2 regions of the Streptomyces sp. NBC_01429 genome follow, and region 1 is predicted to be linked to the other one. Evidence: riboswitches for the same ligand, from Rfam matches in the RefSeq annotation. Region 1 holds a riboswitch; the other holds the start of a gene.
The links. A riboswitch is a leader RNA that binds a small molecule or an ion and turns the genes downstream of it on or off. The one in region 1 is predicted to bind glycine.
Positions count from the first base shown of each region.

Region 2: linked by a shared signal. The riboswitch ahead of gcvT (glycine cleavage system aminomethyltransferase GcvT) and the one ahead of gcvP (aminomethyl-transferring glycine dehydrogenase) in region 1 are both predicted to bind glycine.

Region 1 is NZ_CP109599.1:6,838,446-6,846,877, reverse strand. It holds gene OG627_RS30235 (substrate-binding domain-containing protein) at 1-152, shown strand, start outside; gene OG627_RS30230 (glutamate--cysteine ligase) at 226-1,755, opposite strand; gene OG627_RS30225 (hypothetical protein) at 2,263-2,871, shown strand; gene OG627_RS30220 (DUF5999 family protein) at 3,229-3,435, shown strand; gene gcvP (aminomethyl-transferring glycine dehydrogenase) at 3,544-6,429, opposite strand; glycine riboswitch at 6,608-6,705, opposite strand; gene OG627_RS30210 (PRC-barrel domain-containing protein) at 6,819-7,217, shown strand; gene OG627_RS30205 (DNA polymerase IV) at 7,112-8,432, opposite strand, start outside.
Region 2 is NZ_CP109599.1:2,138,772-2,147,203, forward strand. It holds gene OG627_RS08815 (ABC transporter substrate-binding protein) at 1-742, opposite strand, end outside; gene OG627_RS08820 (ABC transporter permease) at 787-1,779, opposite strand; gene OG627_RS08825 (enhanced serine sensitivity protein SseB C-terminal domain-containing protein) at 2,234-3,028, opposite strand; gene OG627_RS08830 (enhanced serine sensitivity protein SseB) at 3,198-3,932, opposite strand; gene OG627_RS08835 (AAA family ATPase) at 3,971-4,687, opposite strand; glycine riboswitch at 4,878-4,975, shown strand; gene gcvT (glycine cleavage system aminomethyltransferase GcvT) at 5,133-6,290, shown strand; gene gcvH (glycine cleavage system protein GcvH) at 6,439-6,816, shown strand; gene glyA (serine hydroxymethyltransferase) at 6,833-8,101, shown strand; gene OG627_RS08855 (L-serine ammonia-lyase) at 8,240-8,432, shown strand, end outside.

The DNA of each region.
Region 1 (8,432 bases):
CGGTCGCCGTGGGCCCGGACGCCGACCGCGCGGAGGTCGACAAGATAGCGAAAGCCACCGGCGGGGCGGGGTACGAGGTGAGCGACCCGGCCGACATCCAGTCCGTACTGCTCCGGGCGATCATGCTCTCGGCGGGGTCGACGGTGTCCTGAGCGGTACGGCGCGAGGGCGGCGCTCGGCCCGTACGCTGCCCGGCGCCGCACTCGCCCCGTACCGCCCGGCCGCTCACCTCATCCGCGCTCCTCCGAAACCGTCCCCGGGCTCCCCCGCCGGCCAGGTGTGCACGGGCTCGCCCCGGTGCATCAGCTCGCAGTACCGCCGGGTGGTGGCCGCCAGCGCCGCCTCGCGGTCGAGGCCCGCCTCCAGCGCCCGGTGGAAGGTGTCCACCTGCCACGAGGCGCCGTTCACCCGCCGCTTGCACCGCTCCTCGATGACCCCCAGGTAGAAGTCGCGGTCGGCGGGCTCGACGTTCCACGCGTCGAGCCCGGCCGCGGCCAGCGGCAGCAGTTCGTCCCGTACGAGCTTGACCACCGGCACCGTGGTGATCCCGGCGGCCCGCCCCGGCCGCGGCCAGCGCAGCTCGGCGTCGATGCCGTGGCGGCAGGCCGTGTCGAAGTTGGCGGCGGCCTCGGCGAAGGGCAGCCGGCTCCACACCGGCCGGGCGTCCTCGGCGAGCGCGCGCACCAGACCGTAGTAGAAGGCGACGTTGGCGATCACATCGGTGACCGTGGGGCCCGCCGGCAGCACCCGGTTCTCCACGCGCAGATGGGGCACACCGTCGCTCACCTCGTACACCGGCCGGTTCCAGCGGTAGACGGTGCCGTTGTGCAGCGCCAGCTCCTGGAGGTCGGGTACCCGCCCGCCGTCGAGCACCGCGAGCGGCTCCTCGTCGTCGCAGATCGGCAGCAGGGGCGGGAAGTACCGCAGATTCTCCTCGAACAGGTCGTACGCGGAGTCGATCCAGCGCTCCCCGAACCAGGTCCTGGGCCGCACGCCCTGGGCCTTCAGCTCCGGCGGCCTGGTGTCCGTGGCCTGTTCGAACAGCGGCGGCCTGGACTCCCGCCACAGCTCGTGGCCGAACAGGAAGGGCGCGTTGGCACCGAGTGCCACCTGCACGGATGCCACGCACTGCGCCGCGTTCCACACATCGGCGAAGCGGTCGGGGGTGACCTGGAGATGCAGTTGCACGGAGGTGCAGGCGGCTTCGGGGGTGATCGAGGCCGAGGTACAGGTGAGCCGCTCCACCCCCTCGATGTCGAGAGTGAAATCCTCTCCCCTGGCCGCGACCATCTGCTGGTTGAGGAGTGTGTAGCGGTCCACGTCGGAGAGATTCGCGGAGACCACATCCTGCTGGGTGAGCGTCGGAAGAATTCCGATCATCACGATCCCGGCGTCCACCTCCGTCGCTTTGCGGTGGGCATATCCCAGCCCGGTGCGCAGTTCTTCCGCGAGCTGATCGAGAACCCGGCCGCCCAGCCGGTGCGGCGCCACATTTACTTCCATGTTGAACATTCCGAGTTCGGTCTGGAAATCACCGCTCGCGATGCGCTTCAGCACCTCCGCATTCATCATGCGGGGCATCCCGTCGGAGCCCGCCAGATTCAGCTCGATCTCCAGACCCATCAGATTCTTGGGCCGGTCGAACCGCTCCTCCGCCAGGAGCCGCTCCAGCACCGCCAGGCACTGCTGGAGCTTCCTGCGGTACTTCTGCCGATCGGACAGGCCGGAACCGTCCGCTTCGACCTTCTCCCCCATCGAAGGGTCCCTCCTCCAGTGGGCAGCCCGCGGCACCGGCCGCTCGCGTCACGATCGATAATGCCCACACCGGGTGATCCGTAACGTCTTCCCGCCCCGTCGGCGCACCGCGACCGCTAGTGTTGCCCTGAGGTCGTCCGGCACATTCCTATGGCATGGCGTGGTGCTCTGTTTCCCCTGCCCGGTCGGCCGCGAATAACGCAGACGAGTTTCAGCCGTCCCCGCTGGACGAATCACCCCAGGCCAGACACCCTCTGTTCGGGGTTTATCCACGGAAAGTCAGCGAGAGAAGGACTTAATAGTGCCTTGTCCGCAATATCCGGGACAGCTAGAAGAAACATGACGTGAACACGTGTCGTATAAACTCCGCGTACGAGGCAGAGAGTTGGTGTCCGGCCGCATCCGCGCTGGAGCCCACCTCTGACCCCGCATGCCGACAGCGACGTCCGCAGAAGTCATGCTCCACCTCACGCGTCACCCTGTCTCCTGAGTGAGAGGCAACCCACCATGCCGCTGCAAGTACCCCCGGCCCCGGCGCCCGCCCTGCGCAGCGTTCTCGCGGCACTCAGTTCCCCCACCGCCGTGCGCGATGCCCGCACCCCGGCTCTCCAGTCCGTCCAGGGACCGCTGAGCCCCGAACTCCCGCTTCCCGTCCACGTACTCGACCACGTCACCCCGGCGTCCCGTACGGCCGACCCCGAGGGCCGCGCCCCACGGACCAGGCTGACCGGCTGGCGCTTCCTGATCCGGAGCGGTGAGCGCACCGTGGCCGCCGCCGACACGATGCTCACCGCCGACGGCTGGGCCTTCTCGCGCTTCTTCGAAGGCCCCTACCTCACCGCCACCGAGCGCGCGCTGCGCCAGGCCGACGGCCTGGCGGCCCTGTACCAGCCCCGGCTGTTGTCCGTGCCGGAGCTGTACATGCTCACGCTCTGGCTGCACGGGGACACGGAGGCCGACGCCACCACGGGCTCGCCCGCCCCGGCCGACATCCTGGTGCCCCTCGCGCCCGCCCCACCGGGCATCACGGCGCATCGTCCGCACCGGGTCACCGAGCTGCTGCCGATGATCGGACTGCGGCTCGCCCCGCCGCCGCTGCTCACCACGCCCGCCTGAGGCCCGCCCCGTACGGCGGCCCGGCCGTACGCTCCCGTCCCCGGACCCGCACCATCGCCTCTTGTGCCCCGCAGCCCCTGGCGGCCGCGGGGCACGGTGCCGTTCACCAGGAGTAGGGTGCCGCCCATCCGGACTAGTCAGGTTGGGCCACCCCGAACCATCCGAGAAGTCAACCCAGTTGAACTGAACCGTCCGGCCGGGTGACGCGTCCTTGAGCAGAAGGAAGCGCTGCCGCGAAATCCCTGCGGATCGCCGTCCGTGGGACAACACTAGGACAGGACACGACAGATACGGGGGGCGGCCATGAACCCATCGAGCCGCAGGACTCTCACGACGACCCAGCGAAAGAACCCGCCCATGTGCCAGCACAAACCAGCCTGCCCGACAGCCGACTCCGCCGACCGCGACGCCGCCCGACTGATGGCGCACCACCCGGAGCAGGGCTGGAGTCTGCTGTGCAATGGCGTTCTGCTCTTCGAGGACACCGGTGAGCTGCTGCCGAACGGGAAGATCATCGCCCCGCACCGGCCGCTGCGGACCGAACGAGTGGTGACGGCGGCCTGACGCCGCCGGTACAAGGGGGCCGGCCCGGAGAGTTCCTCCGCACCGGCCCCGACGCATGTCCCCCGCGCCGCCCTCGCCCGGCGGATCGGCGCCTCGTAGCCCGGCCGCTCAGTGGTCGTACTCCTCCAGGGGCGGGCAGGAGCAGACCAGGTTGCGGTCGCCGAAGGCGCCGTCGATCCGGCGGACCGGCGGCCAGTACTTGTCCGCGGCGCTGACCCCGGCCGGGAAGACGGCCTCGCTCCGGCTGTACGCGTGGTCCCAATCGCCGCCCAGTGCCGCCGCCGTGTGCGGGGCGTTGCTCAGCGGGTTGTCGTCGGCGGGCCACTCACCCGAGGCGACCCTCTCGATCTCCGTACGAATCGCGATCATCGCCTCGCAGAAGCGGTCGATCTCGTTGAGGTCCTCGCTCTCCGTGGGCTCGATCATCAGCGTGCCCGCCACCGGGAACGACATCGTCGGCGCGTGGAACCCGTAGTCGATCAGCCGCTTGGCGATGTCGTCGACGCTGACGCCGGTGGCCTTGGACAGCGGCCGCAGATCCACGATGCACTCGTGGGCGACCAGCCCGTTCGGCCCCGTGTAGAGCACGGGGTAGTGCGGCTCCAGGCGCTTGGCGATGTAGTTGGCGGCGAGCACGGCGACCTGCGTCGCGCGCTTGAGGCCCTCGCCGCCCATCAGCCGTACGTACGCCCAGGAGATCGGCAGGATGCCCGCCGAGCCCCACGGCGCCGCCGAGATCGGCCCCACGCCCGTCGCGGGGCCGGCCGCCGGCTGGAGCGGGTGGTTGGGCAGGTACGGGGCGAGGTGGGCCCGTACGCCGACCGGACCGACGCCGGGGCCGCCGCCGCCGTGCGGGATGCAGAACGTCTTGTGCAGGTTCAGATGCGACACGTCCGAGCCGAACTTCCCCGGCTTGGCCAGCCCCACCAGCGCGTTCAGGTTCGCCCCGTCCACGTACACCTGGCCGCCCGCGTCGTGCACGGCCGCGCAGATGTCGCCGATGTGCTCCTCGAACACCCCGTGCGTGGACGGGTAGGTGACCATCAGGACGGCCAGCTCGGGGCCGTACCGCTCGATCTTGGCGCGCAGGTCCTCGACGTCGACGTCGCCGTCCTCGCGGGTCTTGACGACGACGACCTTCATACCGGCCATCACCGCGCTCGCCGCGTTCGTCCCGTGCGCGGAGGACGGGATGAGGCAGACCGTACGCCCGGTGTCGCCGTTGGCCCGGTGGTACGCGCGCACGGCCAGCAGACCGGCCAGCTCGCCCTGCGAACCCGCGTTGGGCTGGAGGGAGACCGCGTCGTAGCCGGTGACCTCGGCGAGACGCTCCTCCAGCTCCCGGATGAGCGTCAGATAGCCCTGCGCCTGCTCGGCCGGGGCGAAGGGGTGCAGCGCGCCGAACTCGGGCCAGGTCACCGGCTCCATCTCGGTCGTCGCGTTCAGCTTCATCGTGCAGGAGCCGAGCGGGATCATCCCGCGGTCCAGCGCGTAGTCGCGGTCGGCGAGCCGGCGCAGATAGCGCAGCATCGCCGTCTCCGAGCGGTACTGGTGGAAGACGGGGTGCGTCAGGTAGTCGTCGCCGCGCAGCAGCGTCCCCGGCAGGGCGTCGTCCGTGCCGCCGTCCAGCGCCTCGATGTCGGCGTCGACGCCGAAGGCGGTCCAGACGGCGCCGAGCTGGGCGCGGCCCGTGGTCTCGTCGCAGGCCACCAGAACGCGGTCGGCGTCGACCTGGCGGAGGTTGACCCCGCCCTCCCGGGCCGCGGTCACCACCTCGGCGGCCCGGCCGGGCACGACGGCGGTCAGCGTGTCGAAGTACTCCCCGTGCGCGATGCGGACCCCGCCCGCGCGCAGGCCCGCGGCCAGCAGCGCCGCGTAGCGGTGGGTGCGCTGCGCGATGGAGCGCAGCCCCTCGGGGCCGTGGTAGACCGCGTACATTCCGGCCATGACGGCGAGCAGCACCTGCGCGGTGCAGATATTGCTGGTGGCCTTCTCGCGGCGGATGTGCTGCTCGCGGGTCTGGAGCGCCAGCCGGTAGGCCTTGTTGCCGTCGGCGTCCACGGAGACCCCGACGAGCCGGCCCGGCAGGCTGCGCGCGAACTTCTCCCGTACGGCCATGAACCCGGCGTGCGGTCCGCCGAAGCCCATCGGCACCCCGAAGCGCTGGGTGGTGCCGACCGCGATGTCCGCGCCCAGCTCACCGGGGGACGTCAGCAGCGTCAGCGCGAGCAGGTCGGCGGCGACGGTGACGACCGCGCCGAGCGCGTGCGCCCGCTCGACGACGGCGCGGATGTCCCGGACGGCCCCGGAGGCGCCCGGGTACTGGAGGAGCACGCCGAAGACACCGCGCTCCGCGATCTCGTCGGAGATGCCCTCGCTCAGATCCGCGACGACGACCTCCACCCCGGTCGGCTCGGCGCGGGTCTCGATCACGGCGATGGTCTGCGGCAGCGCGTCGGCGTCCACCAGGAAGACGCCGCCCTTGACCTTCCCGACGCGCCGGGAGAGCGCCATGGCCTCCGCCGCTGCCGTGGACTCGTCCAGCAGCGAGGCGCCGGAGGTGGGCAGCCCGGTCAGCTCGGCCACCATGGTCTGGAAGTTGAGCAGGGCTTCGAGCCGGCCCTGCGAGATCTCCGGCTGGTACGGCGTGTACGCGGTGTACCAGGCGGGGTTCTCCATGACATTGCGGAGGATCACCGGCGGCGTGAACGTGCCGTAGTAGCCGAGGCCGATCATCGGGGCGAGCACCTGGTTGCGCTCGGCGAGGCCGCGCAGCTCGGCCAGCACCTCGGCCTCCGTGCGGGCCTCCGGCAGCCGCAGCGCCTCGGCGCTCCTGATCACGTCGGGCACGGCCGCGTCGGTCAGCTCGTCGAGCGAGCCGTAGCCGACCTGCGCCAGCATCTTCGCCTGGGCGCCCGCGTCGGGACCTATGTGGCGCTGCTCGAAGGGGATGCCTCGCTCCAGCTGGGAGAGCGGAATGCGGTGGGCGTTCATAGCGGAAGGCCTCCTGGTCTGCCACGACCTACGAGGGGCACCAGGACGCGGGTGCCCGGACGGCCTCCCCCTCTGTCATCTCGACCTGAGAGCTTCACCGGTCCGCCGCGGGGCGGGCCGGCTTTCACCGTCGGTGAGAGCGGGTGCCGTCCGACACCGCTCTGCTTTCCAGAGTGACCTCGTCCGCGCGGTACGGGGGCCTGAGAGATTCCGGGGAGGATTTGCTCCTTCGGCGCCTCCGGTGGTGTCACCGGAGGACTCTCCCGCACGGGGTCAGCAGCCGTTCGCCAGCCTACCAGCGGGCCTCTTGGGACGGCTTTCGAGTGGCCGCCGCCCAGGATCTGCACTTTTGTAGTCCTTACGAGCAGTTGTGACCAGTTGGAGGGACCGTGGAGACCGATATCGATCCGCGCAGCCTGATAGGGCGCAAGGCATTCGACCGGGACGGCAACAAGCTCGGCACGGTCGACGAGGTGTATCTGGACGACGCGACCGGCGTGCCGGAGTGGGCGGCCGTGCGCACCGGTCTGTTCAGCCGGGACGCGTTCGTCCCGCTCGGCCCCAGCACCCTGTCCGACAACGGGCTGCGGGTCCCGTTCGAGCGCGCCCTGATCAAGGACGCGCCCGACTTCGGCGTGGGCCGTCATCTCTCCCCCGAACAGGAACTCCAGCTCTACCACCACTACGGCCTCGCTCTCCCCGAACCGAATCCGCCGGAGCGGCCCGCGTCCCTCTCCGACCGGGACTCCGAGCGCGACTTCGGGCGGCTCGCCGGACAGGAGGACTGACCCGGACCGCCGCCCGCCGCCGCAGGGCCCTCCCGCCCCGGCGGCCCGTCCGGCGCCGGGGTCCCCTCCGGCACGAGCGGCAGCGGCTCGGAGAGCACCAGCTCGGGGTCGTCGATCCAGAACGTCCGCACCCAGCCGGGCGCTGACCCCGGCACCTCGAACCGTACGGTCACTCTCCGCAGCCCGCTGCCCTGCACCCAGCCGGGCCCGAACGCGGCATGGCGCACATCGTGTCCGGCCGGGAAGCGCCGCTCGGCAAGCTCCGCCGCCCCCTCCGCCGCCCCCTCCCGCGGCCCGCTCGCGGCCTCGGACGCCGGCCGCGGCACGCCGTCGTCCCCGGGGGCCGCCACCGCCGTCCCGGAGCCGCCGTCGTCCGGAGCCCCGTCCGGAGCGCCGTCCGCGCGGGTCGCCCGGTCCGCCCGGTCCCGGTCGGCCGCCGCCTGGGCGAACAGGTCCTCCTGCGTGTAGTCGGCGAGCCCCGTCACGCCCACCCCCAGCAGCCGCACCCCGCCCGTGGTGTCCACCGCCTCCAGCAGCCGCCCGGCGGCCTCGCGCACCACCCCGGGATCGTCCGTGGGCCCGCGCAGCGTCTCCGAACGGGTCAGCGTGGAGAAGTCGTAGCGCCGGACCTTCAGCACGACGGTGCGGCCCGAGTGCCCGGCCGCCCGCAGCCGCCCCACACACCGCTCGGCGAGCCGGTCGACCTCGGCGCGCACCCGTACCCGGTCGTGCAGGTCGATGTCGAAGGTGTCCTCCACCGACACCGACTTGGTCTCGCGCTCGGAGACCACGGGCCGGTCGTCGTACCCCCGGGCCATCCGGGAGAGCGAGGCGCCGTGGGCCTTGCCCAGCAGCCGTACGAGTTCGTCCTCGCCCGCCTCCGCCAGATGGGCGACGGTCGTCATCCCGGCCCGGCGCAGATGTTCCCCGGTCGCGGGGCCCACCCCCGGCAGGATCCGTACGGACATGGGACCCAGCAGCGCGCGCTCCGTGCCCGGCTCTATGAGGACCAGACCGTCGGGCTTGGCCTGCTCCGAGCCGATCTTCGCCAGCATCTTGGAACCGGCGAGCCCGACCGAGCCCGCGAGCCCGGTGGCCGCCCTGATGTCCCTGCGCAGCCGCTCACCGGCCGCCAGCGCCGAGGCGGTGTCGTGGGCCGACCCGCCCGCCTCCAGGTCCACGAAAGCCTCGTCCAGGCTCAGCGGCTCCACCAGC
Region 2 (8,432 bases), 4.7 Mb from region 1:
CGCTGTACGACGAGAACTTGTACGGGCCCGAGGACACGATCTTCTGGACGTACTCGGCGCCCTTGTCGGCCTTCTGCGGGACCGGAGCGGTCTGCGAGAACGCCGCGAGGTAGTCCATGTCCGCGAACGGCTTGTTCAGCTTGAAGGTGATCGTGTAGTCGTCCGGCGTCTCGATGGACTTGAGACCGTCCTTGGACTTGTCCTTGTACGGACCCTTGTACTTGTCGCCACCGTCGAGGTAGGCCTTGAAGTACGTCGGGCCGTTGGACAGGGCCTCGGGCGCGAAGTTGGAGCGCTCGATGGCGTACTTGACGTCCTTCGAGGTGACCTCGGTGCCGTCCTCGAACTTGACGCCCTTGCGGAGCGTGTAGGTCCAGGTCTTGGCGTCCGCGCTGCCCTTGCCGAGCGAGGTGGCCAGGTCGGGAACGACCGTGAGGCCCTCCTTGCCCGCCGCCGGCTTGAACGTCACGAGCGAACGGCCGTACAGGCGGGAGAAGTTCTGCACCCAGCCGTAGTACGTGTTGCCCGGGTCCAGGGAGTCCGGGCCACTGGAGTGCTCGTACGTGACCGTCCCCCCCTTCTTGTCACTCGCGTTGACGATGCTGCTCAGTCCGGCATCGGCCTTCGCGCTGCCGCCCCCATTGCCGTCCTTGTCCTTGCTGTCACCGCTGCCACAGGCGGTCGCACCCAGCGCCACCGCCAGCGTGACCGCGATGGCCGATGCTGTCTTTCTGCTGTTCATCCTGAGGAAAGCCCCCTCGATTGACCGGTGCGGCAGGGCCGCGATTACTTGCCACGGGGGTCGAGTGCGTCACGCAGCCCGTCCCCCAGCAGATTGAAGGCCAGCACGGTGATGAAGATCGCCATGCCAGGAATGATCATGAACATCGGGTCGACCTGGTAGAGGTCGACCGCGGTGGACAGCATGCCGCCCCACGAGGCCTGCGGCGGGGCGATGCCGACGCCGAGGAAGCTCAGGGACGCCTCGAAGAGGATGTTGGTGGGGATCAGCAGCGTCGCGTAGACCAGGATCGGCGCGATCAGGTTCGGCAGCAGCTCCCGGAAGAGGATGAACGGCCCGCGGGCGCCCAGCGACCTGGCGGCCTCCACGAACTCCCGCTCGCGCAGGCTCATGGTCTGCGCGCGCACGATGCGTCCGATGTACGGCCAGCTGAAGAAGCCGATGACGAAGATCAGCACCGCGATGCGCAGGGAGAGCCCTTCGAGGCCGAACGCGCTGCCCTGGAGCGACGCCGAGATGGAGATCGCGAACAGCAGGAGCGGGAAGGCGAGGAAGGTGTCCATCATGCGGCTGATCGCGCTGTCGACCCAGCCGCCGTAGAACCCGGCCACCACGCCCATCACGACGCCGATGACGACGGAGAGCATCGTGGAACCGGCCGCGACGACCAGGGAGACCCAGGAGCCCTCGATGATGCGGGCCAGGATGTCGCGGCCGGTCTGCGGCTCGACACCCAGCGGGTGGTCCCAGCTGATCCCGCCGAAGCTGCCCTTGGGCGCCAGCAGGGTGGGGTCCACCAGGTCCTGGTTGAAGGCGTTGGGGTCGAGCCCGAAGACCGACTGGATCGGCTTGGAAAGTACGGCGACAAGGACCAGGAGGATCACGATCAGCGCGCCGACCAGGGCGACTTTGTCCCGTTTGAAACGCGTCCACGCGATCCGGCCGAGCGAGCGGCCCTCGATCTGCTTGACCCCGGCGCCTTCCAGCACCGCTTCCGGCGGCGCCGCCGATCCGGTGGTCTCGATAGGTGCCGTCATTGCGCTGGAGACCCCTCTCGGCCGACGGTGGCCGGCCCATGACCGCCGCTGTAGCGGCTCGTTCACTTCAGATTTCGCACAGTGGTCCCCCTAGATCCCGGGGGACTGCTTCTTGGAGCGCATCGCACACTAGTACGTGCCGAGGCCACCTGCTGCACGGAGTCTTCAACCACGAAGCGATCACCCGCCAGCCCTCACGGTGAATGGTTGCTCAAACGTGATGCGATAAGAGGGTTACCGTTATCCGGACACGGTTTTCGGCTCAACGGACGATGTGGGTGACTAATCCACCAGATCGGTCATGCCGCCCAGCTACCCGCATGCCCTGCGCAACCAACCCATCCGGCCACCCCGAACTCCTGTCTCCCCAGTGTTCGACACCCGGCAAGACCGCAGGTCCAGACCTTGTGCGCGGCCGATCCGCCGCGCCCCGGACGTCCGGGGCGCGGCGCGCTCAGTAGCCGCCGGGGCCGGGCAGCGGATAGCCGTATCCGGGTGCGCGGTCCGGTCCCGCGGGCGCCGCGTGGGCCTCGCGGTCGTAAAACGGACGGGAGTTGGAGCGCAGCCACATTGTTACCGGGTCGTATTCGTCGGACATCGCGACGGTGGAGACCGGCAGCCCGTCCGGTACGGCGGCGACCGACTGCCGCATCATCGCGTGCACGGAGTCGACGGAGGCGGGACTCGTGTCGTACAGATCGAGGCCGATCGCGAGGTACGGCACGCCGAGCGCGGGCTGCACCCAGGTGCGGCGCAGCGAGCGGACGGCGGGCGTGCGGTGCGCGTTCTGCGTGAGCAGGGCGTAGAACTGCGCGAGCGGTACGGCCGGTTCGGAGAGGCGCAGCGGTCCCGCGGGCATCCGGTCCAGGCCGGTGGCGATGCGGCGCAGGTCGAGCCAGGGGATGCCGACGCCGCCGCCGGGAGCGTGCGGATTGAGCCAGATCCCCCAGCGGTCGGGGTAGAGGGCGCGGGCGATGTCGCGGCCGGTGACCACCTCGTGGGCGCGGGTCCAGCCGCTGACGGCGAGTTCCTGGGCGGAGGTGACGCAGGGGGCGTAGCCCAGTCCGTCGATCTCCATGTTTCCGTACTGGGCGTCGGGCGAGCCGGCCCCGCCGTGCCAGAGCAGCATCCAGACGCTGTCGTCGGCGAGGGCCTCCAGGAGCGCCTCGTACGCGTCGTACCGTCCGGGCGTCACCTGACGCAGCATGTGCTCGACCTGCCCGGCCGCCGCGGTGCCTGACGCGCTCACTGTGGGTTCCGCCCCTCGTCGATCCACCATGCGCCCAGCTCCCCCGGGCACCGTCCGGGCACACGGTGCGGCGGCCCGGCCAGGAAACAGCTTAGGCGGTGTGGTGAGAATCCCGCCTGGCCGAAAGGCCATGCCTCCTCGGCGGCCACCGAGGTGGCCGCCCGCGCCGCTACCCGCGCTGGTAGAAGGGCCGCACCTTCGTCAGCAGCCAGTCAGCCACGGGGTCCTGGGCCACGTCCAGCAGCAGCAGGTTCACCGGCCAGCCGACCTCCACCCGTCCCAGGGCCCGGCCCAGCGCGTCCATCGGGGCGTTGCGTTCGGCGGCCTCCCAGGACGAGAGCTGGACGCCTACGAAGAGCACCGGCGGCTCGCCCTCGACGCTGGCGAGCGCGCGGCGGGCGGACAGGACGACGCCGACGGCCTCGAACTCGGCCGCCGCCGCGGTGAGGAACTCCACCGGGTCCTCCTGCCAGTCCGGCTCGAAGAGCCTGGCCCGGCCCCCGCTGGCCGGGCCGTCGAGCGGGGTGCGGCCCGCCCGGCACAACTCGGCGACGGCGAGCGGCGGCAGCGGCATGCCGACCAGCCCTCCCGGGTTGACCACGACGCCGAGCTGCGGCGGCAGGCCCCGGGCGAAGTCGCGTGCGGGGGCGACGGTGAAGGCCATGTGGGTGCCGACGCAGGTGCGGAACTGTTCCGCCGAGCTGAACACCGGGACGTAGGCGCCACCCTCGATCTCCACCGTGGGCAGATCGAGCGAGGGACTGTCCGGTCCGCCGCCGTTGGGCAGCGGCACCCAGACCTCGCTGCGCCCGAGCACCTCGATCAGCCGCGCGCCCGCTCCCTCGACACCGAGCGAGGCGGCGAGCACCTCTTCCAGCTCATTGCCCGGCCATGCTGTGTTCACTGTCCTCAATCCTCCGCCTCGACCCTGCGGCAAGCACCTTACGGCGTACCGGCCGCCGGGGTCCCGGGCGCTGCGCCCCGGAACACGACGCGCTCCAGCGCCCCGGCCGCCTCCCGGTCCAGGAGCACCGCGGAGGCGCACCCCGCCGGAAGCAGTCCGCACTCGGCGCCGGCGAGGAGCCGGCCCACCGCGCGGCGGTGCCGGGCGAAGGCGTACCGGGAGACGCCGCGCCCCCGTTCGCGCTGTCCGGCGCGGGCCACCTCGGGCTCCACGTCCAGCAGGAGGAGGTGGAGCAGCCGGCCGCGCCTGCCGGTCTCGCGGGCCAGCCAGCTCCGTACCCAGCTCTGCGTACCGCAGTCGTGGACGACGATGCCCGCGCCGGAGCGCAGCGCGCGCCACAGGCCCGCGTAGTGGGCGAGCCGTACGAGCGGGCGGTAGAGGGAGTACGGGAGCGAGGGCGGCAGCACGCGCGCCCAGCGGTCCCTGGCGTCCTGGGAGTCGATCCCGCCGCCCGGCGCGGTGCGCCGGATGAGGGTGGACTTGCCGCTGCCGGGCAGCCCGGAGACGACCACCACGTCCCCGGCGGCGAAGACCAGGGTGCGCGGCACCCGGCCGGGCCGGCCGCGTAAGTCCCGTACGTCCCGTGCTCCCGGTCCCGTATCCGCGATCGTGTCCCCGGCGGGTGCTCCCGGCTGGACGGGCACGCGCGCCGTCGCGCCGGCCGCCGGATACGTTCCGGACCCCTGCGACATCATTCGCCGTCCCCCTGTCAGCCCGCCCGTACAGGGTCTGGTCCCGGTACGTGTGCACGACCCTTGCCCACGAAGTGTAAAGAAATGGCAATGTCGCACAAGCTTTTCACCCGGCCGGGCGAGTTGGGGGCCCCCGGGCCCGATCCGTGCCGATGCGTGCGATGATGTGCCCGCCAACTGCATACCGGCCGTTTGAATCCGCGCGGGAGAGTCCCGGTCACCGTGTGCGCCGGGCGCCGAAGGAGCAAGTTCCTCCCTTGAATCTCTCAGGCCCCGTACCGCGTGGATGAGGCAGATCTGAAAAGCGGGCCGCACTGACAGCGGCTCCACCCAAGGTGCAAGTCACGACCTGCGTGCGCGTGCGTACGTGTGGCCGTGGTGAACCTCTCAGGTTCCGATGACAGATGGGGAGGACCGTCCTCGCCGTCATGCCCTGGGAGCCACACCGATGAGCCATGTCCCCCCGAGCAGCACCCCCGCCGCGCCCGTCGGCCCCCGTACGACCGCCCTCGACGCCACGCACCGCGCGCTGGGCGCGACCATGACCGACTTCGCGGGCTGGGACATGCCGCTGCGGTACGGCAGCGAGCGTGACGAGCACCTCGCCGTGCGGACCCGCGCGGGCCTCTTCGACCTCTCCCACATGGGCGAGATCACCGTGTCGGGTCCGGCGGCCGGAGCGCTCCTGGACTACGCGCTGGTCGGCAACATCGGCGCGCTCGCCGTGGGCCGGGCCCGCTACACCATGATCTGCCGCGAGGACGGCGGGATCCTGGACGACCTGATCGTCTACCGCCTCCAGGACGACGAGTACATGATCGTCGCCAACGCCTCCAACGCCCGCGTGGTGCTGGACGCCATGAACGCGCGCTCCGAGGGGTTCGACGCCGATGTGCGCGACGACCGGGACGCGTACGCGCTGCTGGCCGTCCAGGGCCCCGAGGCCGCCGGCATCCTGAAGTCCGTGACGGACGCCGATCTGGACGGGCTCAAGTACTACGCGGGTCTGCCCGGCACGGTCGCCGGGGTCCCCGCGCTGATCGCCCGTACCGGCTACACGGGCGAGGACGGCTTCGAGCTGTTCGTCGAGCCCCGGTACGCCGAGCGGCTGTGGCGGGCGCTGACCGAGGCGGGCGAGGGCGTCGGCCTGGTGCCGTGCGGGCTGTCCTGCCGCGACACCCTGCGTCTCGAGGCGGGCATGCCGCTGTACGGGAACGAGCTGTCCACCGGCCTCACCCCGTTCGACGCGGGCCTCGGCCGGGTCGTGAAGTTCGAGAAGACGTCGAACGACGGCGACTTCGTCGGGCGTACGGCCCTGGAGGCGGCGGCCGAGCGCGCCGCGAGCGCCCCGCCGCGCAAACTGGTCGGCCTGATCGCCGAGGGCCGCCGCGTGCCGCGCGCCGGTTACCCGGTGGTCGCCGCGGGGGCGAAGGTGGGAGAGGTCACCTCGGGCGCCCCCTCGCCGACCCTGGGCCGGCCGATCGCGATGGCCTACGTCGACGCCGGGCACGCCGAGCCCGGCACCGAGGGCGTCGGCGTGGACATCCGGGGCTCCCACGAGCCGTACGAGGTCGTGGCGCTGCCGTTCTACAAGCGCCGGAAGTGATACGGACGGACCGGTCGCGTCCGTACGCGCCGAGTCCGTCCACGCCCCGCCGTCCCGCGACGTCCCCGACGACCCGCCGTCCCCCGCCGTCTCGGTCCGTAAGACGGCTGTTCCGCACCACACCCCCGCGTACAGGAGAATTCAGGTCATGAGCAACCCCCAGCAGCTGCGCTACAGCAAGGAGCACGAGTGGCTGACGGCCGCCGACAACGGTGTGTCGACGGTCGGCATCACGGAGTACGCGGCGAACGCCCTCGGCGACGTCGTGTTCGCCCAGCTCCCCGAGGTCGGTGACGCGGTGACCGCGGGCGAGACCTGTGGAGAGCTGGAGTCCACCAAGTCCGTCAGCGATCTCTACTCCCCTGTGACCGGCGAGGTCACCGAGACGAACCAGGACGTCGTGGACGACCCCTCGCTGGTGAATTCCGCTCCCTACGAGGGCGGCTGGCTGTTCAAGGTGCGCGTCGCGGAGGAGCCGGGCGACCTGCTCTCCGCCGACGAGTACAAAGAGTTCTCCGGCAACTGACACCCCAGGGACTGTGATGTCTTCGAATTCCCTTCTGAACGCCTCGCTCCACGAACTGGACCCCGACGTCGCCGCCGCTGTCGACGCCGAACTCCACCGGCAGCAGTCCACCCTCGAAATGATCGCCTCGGAGAACTTCGCTCCGGTCGCGGTGATGGAGGCGCAGGGCTCCGTACTGACCAACAAGTACGCCGAGGGCTACCCGGGCCGCCGCTACTACGGCGGCTGTGAGCACGTCGACGTGATCGAGCAGATCGCCATCGACCGGGTGAAGGCCCTCTTCGGCGCCGAGCACGCGAACGTACAGCCGCACTCCGGTGCCCAGGCGAACGCCGCCGCGATGTTCGCGCTGCTCTCCCCCGGCGACACGATCATGGGTCTGAACCTCGCCCACGGCGGGCACCTGACCCACGGCATGAAGATCAACTTCTCCGGCAAGCTCTACAACGTCGTCGCCTACCACGTGGACGACACGACCGGTCAGGTCGACATGACCGAGGTCGAGCGGCTCGCCAAGGAGTCCCGTCCGAAGCTGATCGTGGCCGGCTGGTCCGCCTACCCCCGCCAGCTGGACTTCGCCGCGTTCCGCCGGATCGCGGACGAGGTCGGCGCGTACCTGATGGTCGACATGGCGCACTTCGCCGGTCTGGTCGCCGCGGGCCTGCACCCCAACCCGGTGCCGCACGCCCATGTCGTGACCACCACCACGCACAAGACCCTGGGCGGTCCGCGCGGTGGGGTGATCCTCTCCACCAAGGAACTGGCGAAGAAGATCAACTCCGCGGTCTTCCCCGGTCAGCAGGGCGGCCCGCTGGAGCATGTCATCGCGGGCAAGGCGGTCTCCTTCAAGGTGGCGGCCACCGAGGAGTTCAAGGAGCGCCAGCTGCGCACCCTGGAGGGCGCCCGGATCCTCGCCGAGCGGCTGGGCCGGCCGGATGTCACCGAGGTCGGTGTCTCCGTGCTCTCCGGCGGTACGGACGTCCACCTGGTCCTGGTCGACCTGCGGAACTCCGAGCTGGACGGCCAGCAGGCCGAGGACCGGCTCCACGAGGTCGGCATCACGGTCAACCGCAACGCCGTCCCGAACGACCCGCGCCCCCCGATGGTCACCTCGGGTCTGCGCATCGGCACCCCGGCGCTGGCCACCCGCGGTTTCACGACCGAGGACTTCACCGAGGTCGCCGAGATCATCGCGGCGGCGCTGAAGCCCGCGTTCGACCGCGAGGCGCTGGCGGGCCGGGTCTCCGAGCTGGCCGCGAAGCACCCGCTGTACCCCGGCCTGTAATCACCCGTACAGCCCGCGTCACCGGGGCACCGCGCACACTGGAACAGTGCGCGCGGTGCCCCGCCCCGTGTATTCCGTCCTCTCCGCACCACCCCGGCGGGCAACGGCGTCCGCCAACCGGCAACAAGGAGTCCCACCGTGGCCATCTCGGTCTTCGACCTGTTCTCGATCGGTATCGGCCCGTCCAGCTCGCACACGGTCGGCCCCATGCGCGCGGCCCGGATGTTCGCCCGCCGCCTGAAGAACGAGGGCCTGATCGCCCATACGGTCTCGATCCGGGCCGAGCTGTACGGCTCCCTCGGCGCGACCGGCCACGGCCACGGCACCCCCA